DNA from 4 places in the Alcanivorax sediminis genome. Region 1 is predicted to be linked to each of the others. Evidence: predicted binding sites of a transcription regulator. Region 1 holds the regulator's gene; each other region holds the start of a gene.
The links. The regulator FNR, encoded in region 1, switches genes on or off when oxygen is low (the NO sensors DNR and NnrR bind a similar motif). The targets are predictions, from matches to a motif close to TTGATNTANATCAA.

Region 1 (2,974 bases):
GTTATAACGGCTTCGGCAGTGGCTCCCAGTAGCAGCCGTTCTGGCAGCTTTCGGTGCACGGTACCGACAATCAGCAAATCTACGTCGTTATCTTTGCAGTAGTGGGACAGGGTAGGGGCCACAGCCCCCTCAAGCATGACCAATTGATCAGAGGCAAAACCCTGGCCACTGGCGAACCGCTTGAATACCGCTTTCTGGCTCTCCTTGATATCTTCAAGGCTGCCACTGAACTCGGACAGGGCTTCCCCCATGAGCAGCACCAGGCTGTCGTCTACCGCATCCATGACATGGCAGACTTTCAGCGAGCCATCCAGCTGCTGCGCTATCGCCTGCGCCTGCGCGGTGACTTTCACCGACAATGAGTCAACCTCATCCTTGCCCGTCTCAGGGTCCACCGCCAGTAGTAGAGAAGGCGGGTTCTGCCAGGGTTGGCTGTGGATACAAAGCACATCACATGGCGCCTTGCGGATCAGCTGCCAGTCACGCGGGGTGAACAAGTGTCGCTTCAAACCACTCTCGGCACTGGTGTGCACCACCAGCACGGCGGGGTTGAATTGGAGGATGATGTCGCGCAGCGCATCGATTTCACGCTTTTCCCACAGCACGTGCGCGCTGCAGGTCATGCCGTGGGCCAGTGACGCGATCCTCTTCTCCCAGGCATGACGAATTTGGGTCGTGGCGGCCTCCAGTCTCTGCTTGTCATAACCCACCGCACGCACCATGGCGGAGCAATAACCGTTAACGGCAATAACGAGCGAGGTGCCACGGGCGGCGGCCAACTGCTTGGCCTTCTCAAAAGCGGGCTGAGGCGACTTGAGATCGGTATCCAGCACGACCATGACAGGCTGTGTCACAGGGAATCCTCCAGGGCAGGATCATGACCACACAGTTTGCCACGATCGAGAATCTCTACCTCACGGCCTTCTGCTCGCAACCAGCCGTTTTGCTGGAAACGAGTGAAAATGCGACTCACTGTTTCAACCGCCAGGCCAAGGTAGTTGGCAATGTCATAGCGAGACATGGGCAGTCGAAAAGCACGGTGACTCAGGCCTCGGCGCTGATGACGAGCCGACAGCGAAAGTAGCAGGGATGCCACTCGGTCATCCGCATTCTTCTTGCTGAGCAGCATGTGTAGCTCACGATCAGCCCGAATTTCATTACTCATCAGACTGAAAAAATGATGCTGTAAAGACGGAATTTTCTGCGACAACGCTTCCAGCTGCGAGAAGGGGATTTCACAGACTGTGGCCGTTTCAAGCGCTTTGGCATTGGAAATGTGATGAGCGGTACTGATCCCATCCATGCCAAGCACTTCCCCGGGCAGGTAAAAACCAGTGACCTGCTCATCCCCCTGATCACTCAGCACATAGGTCTTGATGGCACCGGATCGCACGGCATAGACCGCCTCAAAGCTGTCCGAAGCACGGAACAGGTGCTCGCCACGCTTTAGCGGGCGGCCTCGGTGAATAATATTGTCCAGCTGGTCCAGCTGGGCGGGGGCAACAGCCAGAGGCAGACAAACCGGACTAAGGCTGCATTCGCTACAGGAAACATGCTGTGACACGGGGTAACTCCCAAATCTTACGCTGCGTAAAGACACTGTCAGTGTAGTCCAACAGCGTCAATAATCACTCAGAGAATACGGCTATATTTTACTGTCGGCTTCTCAGTCATGTATTGATCAAAAGGCTGCACCAGGGCCCGGCTGACCAGCCGGCCCTGATCGGTGATTTTCAAATGATCCGCCGACAGGGTCACCAGGCCCTGATCGGCGAAAAAAGCCCAGCGCTGGAGCGCGTCGGCAAAGGTTTCAGCAAAATTGACGCCCCAACGCTGCTCAAAGGCGGGGATATCCAGATGAAGGTCGCACAGCAAGCGCATGATGACATCTTGGCGAATGCGATCATCCGAAGTTAGCAGATAGCCTTTTTCAATAGGGATCTGGCCATTTTCGACCCGGGTTTGCCACTGCTCGATGCCTTTCTCGTTCTGGACGTATAAATCGCCAATCTGACTAATGGCGCTAACCCCCATGGCGATCAGGTCTGCATCACCATGCAGACTGTATCCCTGAAAATTCCGGTGCAGTAGCCCATTCTTCTGCGCCACTGCCATTTCATCGGTCTCCAGAGCGAAGTGATCCATGCCAATGAAGCGATAGCCGGCACTTTGCAACATCTCACCAGCCCGGACATACATCCTTACTTTCTCCTCCGGGGAGGGCAGTTCATGACTGTTGATCTGTCGTTGTACCTTGAAGCGGTCTGGCAAGTGCGCGTAGTTATACAGCGAGATTCGTTCCGGTTTCAGCGTAATGATCTTGTCCAGGGTGCGCATCATGGAGGCTTCTGACTGGCGTGGCAGCCCACTGATCAGATCCAGATTGATGGAGCGGAAACCGAAATCTCTTGCCCAGTGCATGGTGTCTCGGATCATTTCCCAGGACTGGATTCGGTTTACCGCCTCCTGAACGCCGGGGTCCAGATCCTGGACTCCCAGGCTGACACGATTGAACCCCAGCCCCCGCAGCAGCCCCAACCGCGAACGATCTACAGTTCTCGGATCAATCTCGATGGCATAGTCACCCCGGTCATCCTCACGCAAGTTGAAGTGCCGGGCCATGTCGTAAACCAGCTCGGTCATTTGTGCATCGCTGAGATAGGTCGGAGTACCACCCCCCCAGTGAATCTGGGTCACCTGACGTCGATCATCGATCATGGCCGAGCGCATGCGAATCTCATGCTTCAAGTGCTTGAGGTATTCTCCAGCCCGAGCGCGGTTGGCGGTGATAATGCGATTGCAGCCACAGTAGTAACAAACCGTGCTGCAGAACGGGATATGGAAATACAGTGACAGGGGCCGCCGTGCGGCGTTGCCTTCTTGCACGGCGGCGACCAGATCATCCTCGGTAATACCGGAGTGGAAGTTGGGGGCGGTCGGATAGGAGGTGTACCGGGGCCCGGGGCCGCCGTAC
Region 2 (2,974 bases), 2.0 Mb from region 1:
TCAACTTTCATCTGGCCATGGCCGCAACCCCCGTTGGCACACAGCGTTTGCCACCGATCTTCGGTGACGATCTGGCGGGTGTGGTCATTGCCAAGGGCGCCAATGTACGTCATTTCGAGATTGGTGATGCGGTGTATGGCATGGACATGCGCCTGCGCACGGCGTCGCTGGCGGAGCAGGCCCGTATCAGCCAGCACCGGGTAGCCAAAAAACCAAAGAATCTCAGTTTCAATGAAGCCGCCTCACTGCCACTGGCGGCCTTAACGGCCTTGCAGGGGCTTCGCAAGGGCGGTGCCCAGGCCGGTAAATCGGTATTGATCATTGGCGCATCCGGCGGGGTCGGTACCCTGGCGGTACAGATCGCCAAACAGATGAAGATGCACGTCACCGGGGTATGCAGTACTCGCAATCTGGATTTTGTGCGAGCGCTTGGCGCGGACGCCTTGATCGATTACACCAAGGGCGATTACCGCAAGACGGCCGGGGAGTTTGATATCGTCTTTGATGTCACCTCCTACGAAACCCCTCTGACCTGCAAGGCTTTGCTGGGAAGAAAGGGGCATTTTATTTCCACCGGTGGGCAGGGCATGTCCATGCTGGCCACGCCGCTGTATCGGGTACTGGGTAAGAAAGCCGACACTGTGGTGGTGGAATCCTATCGTCAGGATCTGGATACCCTGGCGGACATGGTCGAACAGGGTACGCTCAAACCGATCATCGATAGCGTGTTCCCACTGGAAGACAGTGAAGCCGCCTATGAGCGCAATCGCAGTGGTCGCTGCCGGGGCAAGGTTGTGATCGAGGTGCTGGCAGATTAAAGAATGGCCAGAAGGTCTGAACAGTGATCCCTGGGAATCAGGCCGGTCGGACTCGAGCCCCCGCCCCGGCCTGATGTATCACGGTACTCAACCGTTTCGGGTGTGCTTGATGAACATCACCTTCATCAGAATCATGGCCACCAACAAGGTAATGGAACTGATGGCGAGCACCGGCTCGAGCGCCTTTGCGCTTACGAAGCTGCCGTAGAGCAGGAACAGGCTGACCAACACGACAATGGTGCCTGCCTGGTGGAGGTAATACTGAACCTTGGCCAGACTACTGGTCAGGTTGCCCAGCCAGACTTTATGGCACAGGGCGTAGGCCATGGAGATCACAAACCCGATCAGCATGATATGCGCGTGGGTGACGTGTTGAATGTGGTTATGACTGGCCGCCATATGAATGCCCAGCAGCATGCCAACGATGGCATAGCCCAGGGCTGTCATCATGAATTTCCGGTCCATGTTTCATCCTTCCCTGAAAAATAAAAAGCATAATCCGCTTTAGGAAGAATGGGTATAACCGCATTTTTCAATAGGCCCAAACGGTTGTATTGCCGCCCCGGGACAAAGTACAGCAACATTGATCTGTGTCTATACCCCCCCTTTCGAGCGCTGTTAGCGTGAAGCATGAATTAATCCCGGAGGTGGATCATGCGTATCGTTTGGGGTCCGCAATACGAACTGGATATCCTGGTCATCGACCAGCAGCACAAACGCATAGTGGAATTCATCAATGCGCTGGATAAATTGGTTGGTCAGCCCGATGCCTACCTGGGCGTAGCCCGGATTCTGTATGATCTGGTCGACTACACTGAATCGCATTTCAGCTTTGAAGAAGCGCTCATGGAACGGGCGGGCTATAAGGAGCTGGACGACCATCACAATGTGCACCGCAAATTTACCATGCGGATTGAATCGCTACTGCGAAGTACGGAGAAAGGGGAAGATGTGGCCGAAGCCCTGCTGCAGTTGCTGGAAAAGTGGTTGTTGCATCATATCCTGGAAGAGGATCGCGCTTACGCCGATGAAGTGCGCGACTTTATCAACAGCATCGGCCGTGAGCGGCTGGGAGGCTGGGTGAATGAGAATGTCCGCAAACACTTCCGGGTAACCTGACCGGGAAACGTTTGCGGAGTGTTATTACCCCTTCTGCTTTGATGCCCAGATCGCCAGTTTGTGCTGGATGGCAGGTTGCGAAACCTGATCTTCCGGCAGGGGCTGGATCACCCCGTCATGCACCAGCAATCGATAGATATACAACAGTTTCTCCGATGCTGAATCCGTGGCCTCAAACTCCACCACTCCCCTTCCCTCGGCGTAGGCCACGCCAATCTGCATGGCCTTCTTCACCAGTTCCTTCTCATTCTTGAGCTTCTTCATGGTGCGCCTCACACGTGGTTCCCTGGGTAGAGACTGACACAAAGCGGCCGGCGTAGTAAGACGGCGAATCTTCACCTGCAACCGCACGCTTTCTGATAGCGTAACCTGATGCGAGCGCGGACATTTGTTTCCGCTGGGGGTTCGGTTATGCCTTTCAGACCAATCATCGTGATACGCAGTGCGCTGGCCTTCGTGCTGCCCCCCATCGTAGGCATGCTGCTGTTTGTGGTCTGCCTGCCGTTTGGCCGTCGCCGGGCCATCAACCTGGGGATTGGAGTGGTGACTCGCCTGGGGCTGGGCCTGGCCGGTATCCGTTTGCAGGTGGAGGGGGAAGCAGCGCTGCTGTCACAACGCCCCGCCGTATTCGTGATTAACCACCAGAGTGGCACCGACCCGATTATCGTTGCCTCACTGGTGCGCCGGGATATGGTGGCCATCGGCAAGCACGAACTCCAGTTCCATCCCCTCCTTGGCCCCCTGATGAAAATGTTCGGTACGGTATTCGTGAAGCGGGAACAGGGCATCGGTCCCCAGGTACTGGCGCCCTTGCTGCCCGCGCTGGCGGCGGGCGATGCGGTGGTGCTGGCCCCGGAAGGCCGGCGCAGCCGCGATGGCCAGCTGCAACCGTTCAAGCCCGGTGCGCTGTGGCTGGCACAACAATCCGGAGCGCCCCTGATCCCGATCGTGCTGCATAACAGCGGCGAGATTCTCCCCGCCAAAGGGCTGCTGATGAAGCCGGGTACGGTACGCATCACCGTGTTGCCACCTCAGCC
Region 3 (2,974 bases), on a different contig from region 1:
CGCGCAGCCTCAACAATGGCGCTATCGGTAATGTCCACACCATGGTGCACTTCGTAGCGTTCTTTCAGGCCGCGCAGGATGGCGATGGTGTCTTCCACCGTGGGCTCGTCTACCAGCACCTTCTGGAAACGCCGCTCCAGCGCCGCATCCTTTTCGATGTACTGGCGGTATTCATCCAGCGTGGTGGCACCCACGCAGTGCAGTTCACCGCGGGCCAGGGCCGGTTTGAGCATGTTACCCGCATCCATGGCGCCGTCGCCCTTGCCTGCACCGACCATGGTATGCAGTTCATCGATGAACAGGATGATGCGACCTTCCTGCTTGGCCAGCTCGTTGAGCACCGCCTTGAGGCGCTCCTCAAATTCACCGCGGTATTTGGCTCCGGCAATCAGCGCAGCCATATCCAGGGACAGCACCTGCTTGTCCTTGAGCCCTTCAGGCACTTCACCGTTCACAATGCGTTGCGCCAGACCTTCCACGATGGCCGTTTTACCCACACCGGGCTCACCGATCAGCACCGGGTTGTTCTTGGTACGGCGCTGCAATACCTGAATCGTGCGACGAATTTCATCATCGCGACCAATCACCGGATCCAGCTTGCCCGCCTCGGCACGCTCAGTGAGATTGACGGTGTACTTGTCCAGCGCCTCGCGCTTGTCTTCTGCATTGGGATCGTTCACCGTCTCGCCTCCACGCACCGCAGCAATTTTTTCCGCCAGGATTTTCTTGGTGACACCGGCATTCTTGAGAATTTTGCCCAGCTCACCACTGTCATCACAGGCCGCCAGCAACACCACTTCCGACGACAGGTACTGATCGCCATTCTGCTGCGCTTCACGATCGGCCAGGTTCAACAGACGACCAAGGCCCTGACCCATGGTGACATCACCATTGAAATTACTCACCGTGGGCAACTTGTCCACGGCCATATTCAAGGCGGTGATCACATCGGCAGGATTGGCACCGGTTTTTTCCACCAGCGGACGGGCCACACCCCCCTGCTGCTGCATCAATGCCAGCATCAGGTGCACGGGTTCAATGGTGCTATTGCCCTGCCCCACGGCCAGGGATTGCGCATCCGACAGGGCTTCCTGAAGGCGCGCGGTCAGTTTGTCCATTCGCATTACTTGGCTCTCCTTTGTCCGGCGGAGACCCGCCCGGCCACTCCCTGACGGCAAGCGACCGGCGATCACCGGAAATCAATCAACTGCCCCTAAGATGGGTCCGATTGGGCCAAGTTCAAGAGTAAGTGAAGAAAGGAACAGATTTTATTGCCGTGGATCAAGAAAGCGGCTTATCGCCATGATCACTGTGGGATAGGCAGGAGATGAGGCTTGTGACGCAAGAGGGGAGCCGCCGTTTGTCGGGTGGCGCATTTGCACGCTCGTCAGCCGCTATTGATTGCTCTCCCGGTCCAACCAGATCAGTGAGGCAAACCGACCGGTGTCGCCTTCCTTGCGATAGGAGTAAAAGCGGTCCAGGTCACAGGCCGTGCACAATTCGCCCCCCTGCACATCCGTCACCCCGAGGCTCGCGAGCTCGATCATGGCGGCATGGACCACGGAGAAGCGCCAGTGATGAGGCGTCGCATCTTCCCGAAAAGCCGTCTTGAACGCAGGGTTGGTGTCGGCGAAGGCACGATAAACCTCATCGCCCACCTGATAACATTTCCCGCAAATCGCAGGGCCCAGCCAGGCACTGACAGGCTCCGCATTGGGCGCGATGCTTTTTACCCCTTCAGCAATAACACCCGCCTGCAGCCCTCGCCAGCCCGCATGGACCGCCGCTACGGCAGTGCCATCATTCCTGGCCAGCAGCACCGGCAAACAATCCGCGGTGAGCACCACACATGGCCAGCGCTGCTGATCAGTCCAGACACCGTCAGCCTCATTATTCTGCTCATCTGCCCGAATCACCCGCTTGCCATGGACCTGCCACAACCACGCCGCGGGATGGTCCGCCTGGAGCAACTTTTCCACGTGACGCCGGGCCTGCTCCACTCGGCCAGGCTGATCGCCACAGTTCAGGCCCAGATTGAAGCCGTTCCATGGCTCCGGAGAATGCGAGCCGGCGCGGGTGGTCACCGCCACTCTCACCGCTGGGTGAGGGCGCCAGTCAGGCCAGAGCCACTGATCTTTCTGCGGCAGAGTCATAAATAGCTCATTGTGCGGCAGCGGAACAGATGCCGCTCGCCAGTTTCCACTTGAACAACACATCATGGTGGCTCGCTGTTGGAGCAACAATACCTGTATCCATACTGCCACCTCCCACCCTGACAGGAGCCCCCACTGACACCTCCGACTGGGCAACCGCATAGGTATAAGTATGCTCTACCTTTTCCACCACCACGTGCTGAGTAGTTGATTGTGCCAGCTCCATGCAGCGGCGATTAAGATACCCATCCAAACGATCCCAGCCTGTGAATTTTTCTGCTGTATAACTGACTTTCACCCTGCCGGATTCCAGCGTTTCGTCCTGGTAGCCCTTCACGCCATCCCAGGCGTGGTATTTACTTGCACAGCCAGTCAGCACTCCAACTGACGCTGCCACAATACAGGCACGCAATGCGAGCATTATCGTTCCTCTCCCGGCTTTATTGCTCTTTGGCATCGTCTTCCAGCACCTTGATAAGCCCGAGCATGTCATCGGGTAACGGCGCCTGAAACTCACAATATTCGCCACTGGCCGGGTGGATCAAGCCCAGGGTACGGGCATGAAGCGCCTGACGCGGGAAGCGGCGCAATGCCTGGCGCAGTTCCTCGGTAGCCCCGGCCGGGAATTTGAGACGACCGCCGTAGAGCGGGTCACCCACCAGCGGGTAATTGCGATACGCCATGTGCACTCGGATCTGGTGGGTACGGCCGGTTTCCAGCTTGACCTGGATACGGGTATGGGCGCGGTAGCGATCCATGACCCGGTAGTGAGTAACCGCTTCCTTACCGCCTTCCTTAACAACAGCCTGCTTCTTTCGATC
Region 4 (2,974 bases), 530 kb from region 1:
GTGCGGGTCGTCAGGGTGATGCCATCCTGTTCGTCAGCCGTCGCGAGCAACACGTACTGCGCCAGATCGAGCGCACCACCCGCCAGAGCATCGAAAAGATGGATCTGCCCTCCGTGGATGATCTCAATGCCAAGCGCGTTGCGGCCTTCCAGGAGCAGCTTGCTGCGCGTCTCAACGATGGCGACATCGAAGAAACCCGGGCGCTGGTCAAGCAGATCTCGGAAAGCATGGAGCTGTCCGGTGAAGACATGGCCGTTGCCCTGGCTGCCGCCATGTTCCAGCGCGAACCGCTGATCCTCAAGGAACCCAAGTTCGTCAAGCAGGTACGTGAGCCTCGCGAACCGCGTGAACGTCGTGAGCGTCGCGCCAACGGCAGTGGTCGAGATGACCGCGCGCCCCGAGGCAAGCGCAACGACAAGCCCATGCGCGAGTACCGCATTCAGGTTGGCCACGACCACGGCGTCAAGCCGGGCAACATCGTTGGCGCCATCGCCAACGAAGCAAAACTGCCCAGCCGCCTGATCGGCCCGATCAAGATCCACCAGGACCACAGCACTGTGGAACTGCCGGACGATCTGTCCCCGAAACAGCTGCACACCATCCGCACCGCGCGGGTATGTCAGCGGTCCCTGGGGCTTGAAGCGGTGTAACGGCATCAAGCTACACGCTGCAACGCGAAGCCAGGCTAGCAACATGCCCACAGGCTGATGCCTCGCGCTGCAGGCTTTAAGAAAACCGCGTCATTTGGCGCGGTTTTTTTTATTCCTTGTAGCTTGCGGCTTGAAGCTTGTTGCTGCTATTTCAGGATCCCGAAATCCGGAAACCCACCTTCAGGCACACCTGATAGTGGCCCACCTTCCCGTCAACGATATGCCCACGGGTCTCGGTCACTTCAAACCACTCGGTGAGTTCCAGGCTTTCACTGGCCGTGGTCAGGGCATTTTGAATGGCGTCCTCAATACTCTCCTTTGAGGAGCCCACCAGTTCCACTTTCTTGTAAACATGATGATCAGACATGAGCGCTCTCCTTATCGCTGATTGGTCAGCCATGTTTCCATCCTGCGCCTGCAAAGCCCCGCTTGCACCCTCGCCTTCCCGCTTCATGACGCTGATCAAAAAACAGACGAAAAAGCATTGAAACTCTCACCCCAGAAGCTCACAAAGGGAGGGCGACTGCCTCATTCTGGGAGCCAATACAGGAGGAAATGCGATGGATATGCACAAAATGACACCATGGAACTGGCTGAGCGACGAGAGCAACCGGGACCGCCCACTACCTCAACGGCAACCACGCCACCCCCTGTTGCGCTGGGAAAGAGAGTTCGACAACTGGTTCGAGCAAATGCTGGGCGACATGGCCTGGACCACCCCTGCCCCCCAGGCTCAGCCCAGCGCTCCCTTCCGCCCGAATCTGGATATTCTTGAACGGGAAGACCACTACCTGATCACCGCAGAACTGGCGGGTGTCGAGAAGCAGGATCTGGAGATCACCCTCGACAACGAACGCCTGCAAATCAGTGGCCACAAGCAGGACATCCAGGAATCAGAGCGGGATGGCTACCACTACAGCGAACGCCGATATGGTCAGTTTCAGCGCATGCTGTCCTTGCCGGCAGACGCGGATGGCGAGCAAATGAACGCGGTCTTTCACAACGGGGTGCTGTCCCTGACCATACCCCGCCATGAGCAACATGGTCACGGCCGCAGGAAAATCGAGATCCATTGAAAACAGGAACCGGGTAACTCGTCCGCCCCGGATGAAATCGCTACCATGGGCCTCCCTCTGGAGGCCTGTTATGCGATCCGTACTCGTTTACCTGACCCTGCTGCTGTTATCTGCCTGCCACCATTTCGATTCTGGCGGTCATGACTTTACCTTGCAGACTGAAGACCTCCAGGTTTACCCCCTGAATGACCACGTTTGGGTGCATCGCTCATGGGCGCGGGTGGAGGGGGAACGCTACCCGGCCAATGGGCTGATTATCCTTGACGACGATCAGCTCATCCTGGTCGATACCGCTTGGGGGAATGCCCTCACAAGCGAGCTACTCACCTGGATCGAAGACTATTTTGGCAGGAAACCGGACATGGCCATTCTGACTCACGCCCATGCGGACAGAATCGGTGGGCTGCCTGCTTTGGCTGAGCAGCACATTGCGGCCTATGTGCACCCCATGACGCGAACCCTTGCCGCGGCAAAGTACCCTCGCGAGCAGCTTCCCAAGGCCATCGACGAACTGGAGCAAGATACCTCCGCCCAGCTCGGATCACTGGAAGTCTTCTACCCCGGCCCGGCCCACAGCCCTGACAACATCGTCGTGTGGTATGACGACATGAAGCTGCTTTTCGGCGGCTGCGCGGTGAAGTCTTCCAGCGCCGTTGATATTCACTACGTGGAGGGTTCCAGCCCGGCAGGCTGGGGGGCCGCCATCAGCCGTATCCAGACACGCTATCCCTCCGCAGAGATAGTGGTGCCTGGCCATGGCCCGGTAGGTGAAGACCCGCTACTGAATCACACCCTTGAACTGGCCCGGCAGGGATACCGTCCGTGACGCTGCCGGCCGGGTGACAAACCTTTATTTCAACGGCACCAGCAGCTCCTCCAGCGGAGCACGCTCAGGCTTGAACCGGTTGATGGTCTCATCTGCTTCATAGCCCAGCGACAGACCGCACAGCAGTTTGTAATGCTTCGGAATGTTGAAGTGTTTTTCCAGCGGCGAACGCCACAGCGCCAGAGCCCCCTGCGCACAGGTTCCCAAACCGGCATCGGTGGCCGCCAGCATCAGGCTTTGCAGGAAGATGCCGGCGTCCAGCGGGCTGTACACATCCAGCCCCTCATGGACAAAGATGAACAGCGCCACCGGGGCGTTGAAGAAACGGAAGTTCTCGCGCATCTGCTGGTGGCGGCCCGACTTGTCAGCGCGGTCGATGCCCAGCAATTTGTATAGTTCATGCCCCGTGGCATTGCGTCGCG

Region 2: a site for FNR is predicted at 1,402-1,415, ahead of GFN93_RS02710 (bacteriohemerythrin). Genes of this name have one in related genera too.
Region 3: a site for FNR is predicted at 1,272-1,285, ahead of clpB (ATP-dependent chaperone ClpB). Genes of this name have one in related genera too.
Region 4: a site for FNR is predicted at 1,103-1,116, ahead of GFN93_RS09600 (Hsp20/alpha crystallin family protein). Genes of this name have one in related genera too.

What each region holds. Positions count from the first base shown of each region.
Region 1 is NZ_WIRE01000001.1:2,625,027-2,628,000, forward strand. It holds gene GFN93_RS11995 (universal stress protein) at 1-854, opposite strand, end outside; gene fnr (fumarate/nitrate reduction transcriptional regulator Fnr) at 851-1,564, opposite strand; gene hemN (oxygen-independent coproporphyrinogen III oxidase) at 1,633-2,974, opposite strand, start outside.
Region 2 is NZ_WIRE01000001.1:625,557-628,530, reverse strand. It holds gene GFN93_RS02720 (NAD(P)-dependent alcohol dehydrogenase) at 1-818, shown strand, start outside; gene GFN93_RS02715 (TonB-dependent receptor) at 906-1,283, opposite strand; gene GFN93_RS02710 (bacteriohemerythrin) at 1,473-1,937, shown strand; gene GFN93_RS02705 (DUF5062 family protein) at 1,962-2,201, opposite strand; gene GFN93_RS02700 (lysophospholipid acyltransferase family protein) at 2,349-2,974, shown strand, end outside.
Region 3 is NZ_WIRE01000003.1:119,876-122,849, reverse strand. It holds gene clpB (ATP-dependent chaperone ClpB) at 1-1,124, opposite strand, end outside; gene pgeF (peptidoglycan editing factor PgeF) at 1,395-2,153, opposite strand; gene GFN93_RS16490 (hypothetical protein) at 2,161-2,574, opposite strand; gene rluD (23S rRNA pseudouridine(1911/1915/1917) synthase RluD) at 2,594-2,974, opposite strand, start outside.
Region 4 is NZ_WIRE01000001.1:2,094,065-2,097,038, reverse strand. It holds gene GFN93_RS09610 (DEAD/DEAH box helicase) at 1-650, shown strand, start outside; gene GFN93_RS09605 (dodecin) at 802-1,017, opposite strand; gene GFN93_RS09600 (Hsp20/alpha crystallin family protein) at 1,211-1,726, shown strand; gene bla (subclass B1 metallo-beta-lactamase) at 1,797-2,552, shown strand; gene GFN93_RS09590 (nitroreductase) at 2,577-2,974, opposite strand, start outside.